DNA from 2 places in the Arthrobacter sp. 49Tsu3.1M3 genome. Region 1 is predicted to be linked to the other one. Evidence: predicted binding sites of a transcription regulator. Region 1 holds the regulator's gene; the other holds the start of a gene.
The links. The regulator HspR, encoded in region 1, represses chaperone genes until heat shock. The targets are predictions, from matches to a motif close to AAGTTGAGTCNNNNNGACTCAACTT.
Positions count from the first base shown of each region.

Region 2: B5X90_RS17250 (ATP-dependent Clp protease ATP-binding subunit) is a predicted target of HspR. The motif match lies at 1,266-1,290, and genes of this name have one in related genera.

Region 1 is NZ_FUZD01000003.1:100,009-103,419, reverse strand. Features, by position in the region: gene B5X90_RS05560 (hypothetical protein) at 1-491, shown strand, start outside; gene B5X90_RS05555 (hypothetical protein) at 488-1,768, shown strand; gene B5X90_RS05550 (heat shock protein transcriptional repressor HspR) at 1,859-2,281, opposite strand; gene B5X90_RS05545 (DnaJ C-terminal domain-containing protein) at 2,297-3,280, opposite strand.
Region 2 is NZ_FUZD01000020.1:42,317-45,727, forward strand. Features, by position in the region: gene B5X90_RS17250 (ATP-dependent Clp protease ATP-binding subunit) at 1-1,250, opposite strand, end outside; gene B5X90_RS17255 (hydantoinase/oxoprolinase N-terminal domain-containing protein) at 1,926-3,146, shown strand; gene B5X90_RS17260 (DUF917 domain-containing protein) at 3,143-3,411, shown strand, end outside.

The sequences.
Region 1 (3,411 bases):
TGCTCCGCGGCACCAGAATCGCCGGCACCGCTTCCGCCGCAGCCGCCGCGCTCTGCCTGCTGGCCGGCGGGGGCACGGCCTACGCCTACTGGGCCACCGCCGGCGCAGGTTCCGGCGCCGCAGCCGCCGCCACGATGAACGCTGTCACCGTCGATGCGTTTGTAGCCGGCGACTCGAACCGGACCAGCCTGGTCCCGGGCGGCACTGCGGACGTCATCCTCCGGACCAGCAACCCTAACGCGTTCGCGGTTCAGCTGTACGCAGTGGTCTCTACCGGACCGGTCACGGCCGATGCCGCCCACGCCGGGTGCACCACCATGGGGGTGTCTTTCACGGCCCCTGCCGCACCGCTCGCACCCGCCATCATCATCCCGGCGAACTCTTCCCTGCTGGTGACCCTGCCGGGCGCGGCGAGCATGTCCACTGACTCACAGTCCGCCTGCCAGGGCGCTACCTTCAAGGTTCCCGTCACCGTGGAGGCCCGGCGATGAGCCGTCACAACACCCGCGAGGCACGCTCGCGAATCCGAAGCCGCATAGCCGTCATCGTTGCCGGCGCGGCCCTCCTCTCGTGGGCCGGTCCCGGGGCCAACGCCTTCTGGACTGCTGTCTCCAACGGTGGTGGCGCGGCCGCTGTCGCAGACGCCGTGGCCGCCGGCACAACACCGTCGACGTCGGTGTCTGCGGGAAATGTCACGCTGGCATGGACTGCCAGCACCACCCTGGCCGGCCGTCCCGTCACCGGTTACACGGTGGCTCGTTATTCCTCCGCCTCCGGAGGCACCAAAGTTCCCGCGGGGGGAACCTGCGCGGCCCAACCTATCGCCGGGCTGGGCTGCATTGACCAAGGGGTCCCGACCGGCACCTGGCACTACACGGTCACCCCGGTGCTCGGGCAGTGGCAGGGAGTTGAGAGCGTCCGGAGCGCCGGCGCCGCCGTTGACACCACACCGCCAGGCGCCCCCACAGTAGCGGCCCCGGCCTACCTCAACTCCACCACCGTCACCTCCGTGCCGGTCAGCGGCACCACCGAGGCAGGGGCATCCATCGCCCTGACTGTTACGGACGCGGGCGCTGCGCACACTGTCACCAAAACCGTGACCGCGAACGGCTCGGGAGCCTGGAACGCCGCCTTCGATCTGTCGTCCCTGAACGCCGGAACGGTCACCTACAGCGCCATCGCAACCGACACCGCGGGCAACAAGGGCACAGCGGCGGGCACGACGACCTCAACCAAGGACGTCACCGCCCCTGCGGTGACAGCGGTAGCGCTGTCCGGTGGCGGGGGCAACGGAAAAGATAACGGCAAGATCGAGCCCAAGGACAAGGTCACCCTCGCCTACTCCGAAGCCCTGGACGCCTCGACGATCTGCAGCAGCTGGGCTGCCGGTGCCAGCGGCACAGTGAACGGGAACAACCAGGTCACTGTCACCATCAGCTCCCGTAACGTCCTGACGGTCACAGTGGATAGCGCGGCCTGCCCGACGTGGAGAATCGGCACCGTCGGGCTAGGCATCGGCACCAACTACGGACCTGCGACGGGAACGGTCACGTACAAAGGCACGGGTGTTAACGCCTCCGCAGTCAGTTGGGATTCAACCACCAATAAGCTCACCGTCACACTGGGAGACGTGATCACCGGTAACCCATCCAACGGAACGGAACAGCCCGCGGCCCCGTCCTACACGCCGTCAGACGGGATCAAGGACATCGCTGGCAACTCCCTCGGCCTTACCACTTTCACCAGCACCAGCACTTCACGCTTCTAACGGCCCCCACGGCAGCCCCGCTGGACGCAACAACAGCTGTGCCCGGGACCAGTGGTCCCGGGCACAGCTGTTGTTGCTAGTCGATGAGTCCTAGCCCATGCCCCGCGGCCGCCACACCACCAGCGCCTGCGACCGCGCCTGCGGACGCTTGCCGCGGGCCAGGCTGACGACGTCGCCGGCAGTTCCTGCGGCGAAGATCCGCGAATCGGCCCCTTGGCGGCGCCGGACCAGTTCCTCAGTCAGTTCACCGACCCGGCGCTGCAGGGCGGCCACCTGGTTCTCCAGCTGCAGGATCCGCTTGATGCCCTCCAGCGAGACCCCCTCCTGGGAGAGCCGCTGGACCTCGCGGAGCATGTTCACATCCCGCTGCGAGTAACGCCGCGACTTGCCCGGGGCACGGCTGGGCGAGACGATGCCCAGCCGGTCGTACTGGCGCAGCGTCTGCGGGTGCATGTCCGCCAGTTCCGCGGCAACGGAGATGACGAAGATCGGCTGGTCGAAGTCGATGGCCATGGCTGGATCCCGTTCCTAGAGCCGGGCCTTGGCTGCCAGGCCCGCGCGGACGTCCTCATTGGCGGTGGCCGCGGCGAAGGCCTTCACGGCCTCCTCCGCTTCCTTGTTCAGCTTCCGCGGAACAGCGACGTCGATCGTCACCAGCAGATCGCCGGTGGCTTTGGCGTGCTTGACGCCGCGGCCTTTGACGCGCAGGGTCCTGCCCGAAGGCGTCCCTGCCGGAACCCTGACCTTGACCGTGTCGCCGTCGATCGTCGGAACCTCGATGTCTGCGCCCAGGGCCGCCTCCGGGAAGGAGACCGGGACGTGGATCCGGAGGTTGTCGCCGTCGCGGACGTAGAATTCGTGCGGCTTTACCGAGACGGTGACCATGAGGTCGCCGTTGCCGGCGGGGGCGTACTGCCCCTTGCCGCGGACGCGGACCTTTTGTCCGTCCTTGATGCCGGCCGGGATGCGGACGTCGATGACCTCACCGTCCGGTTCACGCAGGCCGATCGTGGTGCCGCGGATGGACCCGCCGAATGAGATCGAGGTGGACGCGGTGCGGTCCGAGCCCTTCTGCGGAGCCCGCTGGAAGGACTGGCCTCCGCCGCCGAATCCGCCGCCGCCGAAGAGATCTGCGAACTCGGGCGGAATGCCGCCGGCCGTGCTGTAGCCGCCGGAGTGGCGGCCCCCGCCGCCGGTAAAGAGCCCGCCGAAGAGGTCCTCGAAGCCCGCTCCGCCGCCGGCCCCGCCGCTGCCGCCGGGGGCAAAGCGTGCGCCGCCGCCCATGGCCCGGATCGCGTCGTACTGCTGGCGCTCATCGGGGTCCGAGAGCACGGAATAGGCCTCGGAGATGTCCTTGAACTTCTTCTCCGACGCGACGTTCCCCGCATTGGTGTCCGGGTGGTGCTGCCGGGCAAGTTTGCGGTAAGCCTTCTTGATGTCGGCGTCGGAAGCGTCCTTGGCGACACCAAGGATCTTGTAGAAGTCCTTGTCCACCCAGTCCTGGCTAGCCAATGGCGTTTCCTTTCAAAAGTCGTGCAGAGTGCGCTTCGCAGATGATGGGCCCCCAGCCCCTTCGCGTGGTGGCCTGGTCCTGACGGACCAGGCCACCACGCTCCGACAGGCCCGATGCCACTCCCGGGGCC
Region 2 (3,411 bases), on a different contig from region 1:
ACGGCGGCGCGGATCGCCTCGTCGGTGTAGCGGACGCCGTGGTGTTCCTCGTACCGTCCGCGCAGGCCATCGAGGATCTGTACGGCGTCCTCGATGCTCGGCTCGCCGACCTGGACGGGCTGGAAGCGGCGTTCCAGTGCCGCGTCCTTCTCCACCTTTCGGTATTCGTTCAGGGTGGTGGCGCCGACGAGATGAAGTTCACCACGGGCCAGGCGCGGCTTCAGGATGTTTCCTGCGTCCATGCCGCCTTCCCCTGCGCCGCCGGCTCCGACGACCGTGTGAAGTTCGTCGATGAACAGGATAACTTCCCCGGCGTGAGAACCGACCTCGTCCATCGCCTTGGTCAGGCGCTCCTCGAAGTCACCGCGGTACCGCGTTCCGGCCAACATGGCCGGCAGATCCAGGGCAATGACGCGCTTGCCGCGGAGCTGTTCGGGCACGGCACCCGCGATGATCGCCTGGGCCAGCCCTTCGATGATCGCAGTCTTGCCCACGCCGGCTTCCCCGACTAGGACGGGGTTGTTCTTGGTGCGCCGGGCCAGGATCTCGATAGTCTGCTCGATCTCGGCGCTCCGGCCGATCACCGGGTCCAGGCTGCCTTCGCGGGCACGTGCCGTGAGGTCGCTGCCGTAGGTGTCCAGGGTCGGGGTGTCCGACCCGGCGGCAGCCGCCGGCGACAGTCCGGGCTCCGCGCCGGTCGGCGTGGCCCCACGCCGAGCGGACTGCTCGCGCGGACCGGACTGCAGGGACTCCGGCGTCACCCCGGCCGCGGCGAGGACCTGGCCGGCCGGGGCCTCCTGGTTGACGACGAGCGCGAAGAACACGTGTTCGGGATCGATGTAGGTTGAGCCGAATGCCCGGGCAACCTGGTAGGCGTCGAGCAGGGCCCGCTGGGCCGACGGCGTCAGGGCCGGCGTCGTTTCCGCCCTGGCGGTTGCCTGCTCCGGGAGACGCTCCTCGGCCGCCGTGGCGATGGCAGCAGGTTCCGCGCCTGCGTGGCGGATGTAGTCGGCGGCCGGTTCCCTCTCGACCATGACACGCAGGATGTGCAGCGCGTCCACATGGATGTGACCGTGCTGCGCGGCGAACTGTGCGGCACGCGCGAGCACGTCATGGGTGCGGCGGCTCAGCAGCCGGGTGATGTCCATCGGGTGCCCGGGGCCGGCCGCGCGCTGGCCCTGCAGGTAACGGGCAAGGAATTCGTCGAACGAGCCGTGGCCGGACTCCGCCGGCCCAAAAAATTCAGCCATGAAACCTCCGTAAGAGAGTTGAGTGTACTTGACTCAACGTTGGAAAAACGGATTTATTCCCGGGACTGGGCCATCTCCACCTGGGTCCTGATCCTGCATCAGGGGCTAGCTCCGCCCCGCACTATCTGGCGTGGACTGGAACAACTGACCGGAACACGGGTCGGGCGGGGCCGCTGCAACACCAGCACCCATCCGCACGCGCTGTCGCTTGTGGGAGCCATCACGGTGCTGACCTTCCTCATCGAACGCACAGTGGTGCGCAACCATGGCTTGCCGCGCCGTCGCGCTCGCGGTGTTCCCGCTGATTATTCCCGCGGCCGTGAACCATCTGGCTGCCCACGGCAATCGCCGAACCGTCGATTCGGTCGGCACCGCCCTCGCCGCCCTGAAGGCCGCCGCGGCCACAACAGCCGTCCTCAGAACGGCACGAACAATAGGCCGAGGAGCACGAAACAATGCTCTCTCAGCGACTGGGGGAGCACTAGAGGACGACTAGTGGTGCACTCTATACACAGGGAAGATATTCACGACTCGGCAGATACTCAACGTTGGTAGACGCCAGGCAGGAACTGAACAATGAGAGTGGGACTGCGGCTACAGGGAACCAGCTGCCGGACCGTTGTACTGGACGGGCGGACTGTAGTTTCCGCCGCTCGGGAGGTGCACGCGGGCAGCTTGTCGGATGCCTTGGAGTCGTGCCTGTCCGGGCTCCGTCGGGAGTTCGGGGCAGGCATTACCGAGATCACTGCCGACGTCGGACGGGTCTTGGTGGAGCGGAAACTGGCAGACGTCGTCGCCATCCGTATTTCACCCCGTCCCCCCGCGGACGACTTTCACATGACCGTGCTGCCAGCCCTTGTTGAACCGGCAGTGACCCGGACCGTGCATGTCCGCGGGGGTCACGACCTGCGGGGACGGCCTCTGGCCCGGTTGGACCTGGAGGCGTTCCTGGCCGATCTCCCCGGCATCCTTGCCGGTGACGTGCGGAACGTGGCGATCACTTCCGTCGGTTCGACAGCGTCAAAGGACCATGAAACGCGCATAGCCGATGCCATCCTAAGCAACGACAGAGATATGCGGATCAGTATTTCCAATGACTTCTATTCCAGCGTTTTCCGGGACCGCGACTACACAGCCATCCTTAACAGCGCCCTGATGGAGACGGGGGAAGAGCTGGCTGCCATGCTTGAGGAGGCAGGCCGGCGCCAGCTCCCGGCCACCCTCTTGTCGTTTGCAAAGAACGACGGCGGCCGCGCACCTCTGTCACGGCTGGCCTTGGCGCCTGTGCACGGGTTGCGCGCCGAGCCCGCGATGGGAATCCTTGGCGCGGCCACGTTGGCGGGAATGCCCGAAGGGGAAGTCATTCTCTGCATGGAGGCCGGGGTCACCGTGGGCCACACCCGTGGAGGCCTGCCTGTCACCAGAAGCCTCATTCGCCAAGGATTTGACGCAAGCCTCGCCAGCAACGCCGCCATTCTGGAGCCGTACACCGTCCACCATCCGGTTCGCGCCGACATCCCCTCCGTGATTGCCGACCTCCGCGAGTGGCAGCAGAGTGCGCTGCCCTTCGGGCTGGTGCCCACTCTGCCGGCGGTGCAGGACGCCGCACTGGAAGGATCTGCCGTGGCCCCGCTGACGGCGTGGATCGACAGGCTCGAGACCGTTAGCGGCCGGGTTGACTTGAAACGCGTGCAGAACCTCGCCGAAGAGGACGCCCACTCAGCGGCGGTCCAGTTGGGCGCCAGCCCCGGGCAGACCCACATCGTTGAATCGAACGTCTTTGCCATGCCCTACGGCAACCCCGGAATCGTTCGAATCCGGGTCCAGGCGGCAGGAGAAACGTCCGCCGCCGAGGAACACGTGCTGCCCGCAGCCGCGCGAGGAACCAACCCATGAGCACCGTACTCACTACCGAGGACGTCCGGAACCTCAGAACAGGTGCCCACTTCCTGGCCTGCACCATCGACCCGACGGCCATCTACGTCTACGCTGAGATGATCCAGCGGGCGATGGAGGACCGGTCATTGGAACTCATCACCGTCGACGAGCTTGCTCCCGACGATCTGGTCGTGGCGGTCGGAATGGTCACGCAGGGCCTTTTCATCGCCGACATGCCCCCCGTGGGCGATGAGTTCCTCGGCTGCATCAGTGCCATCGAGGC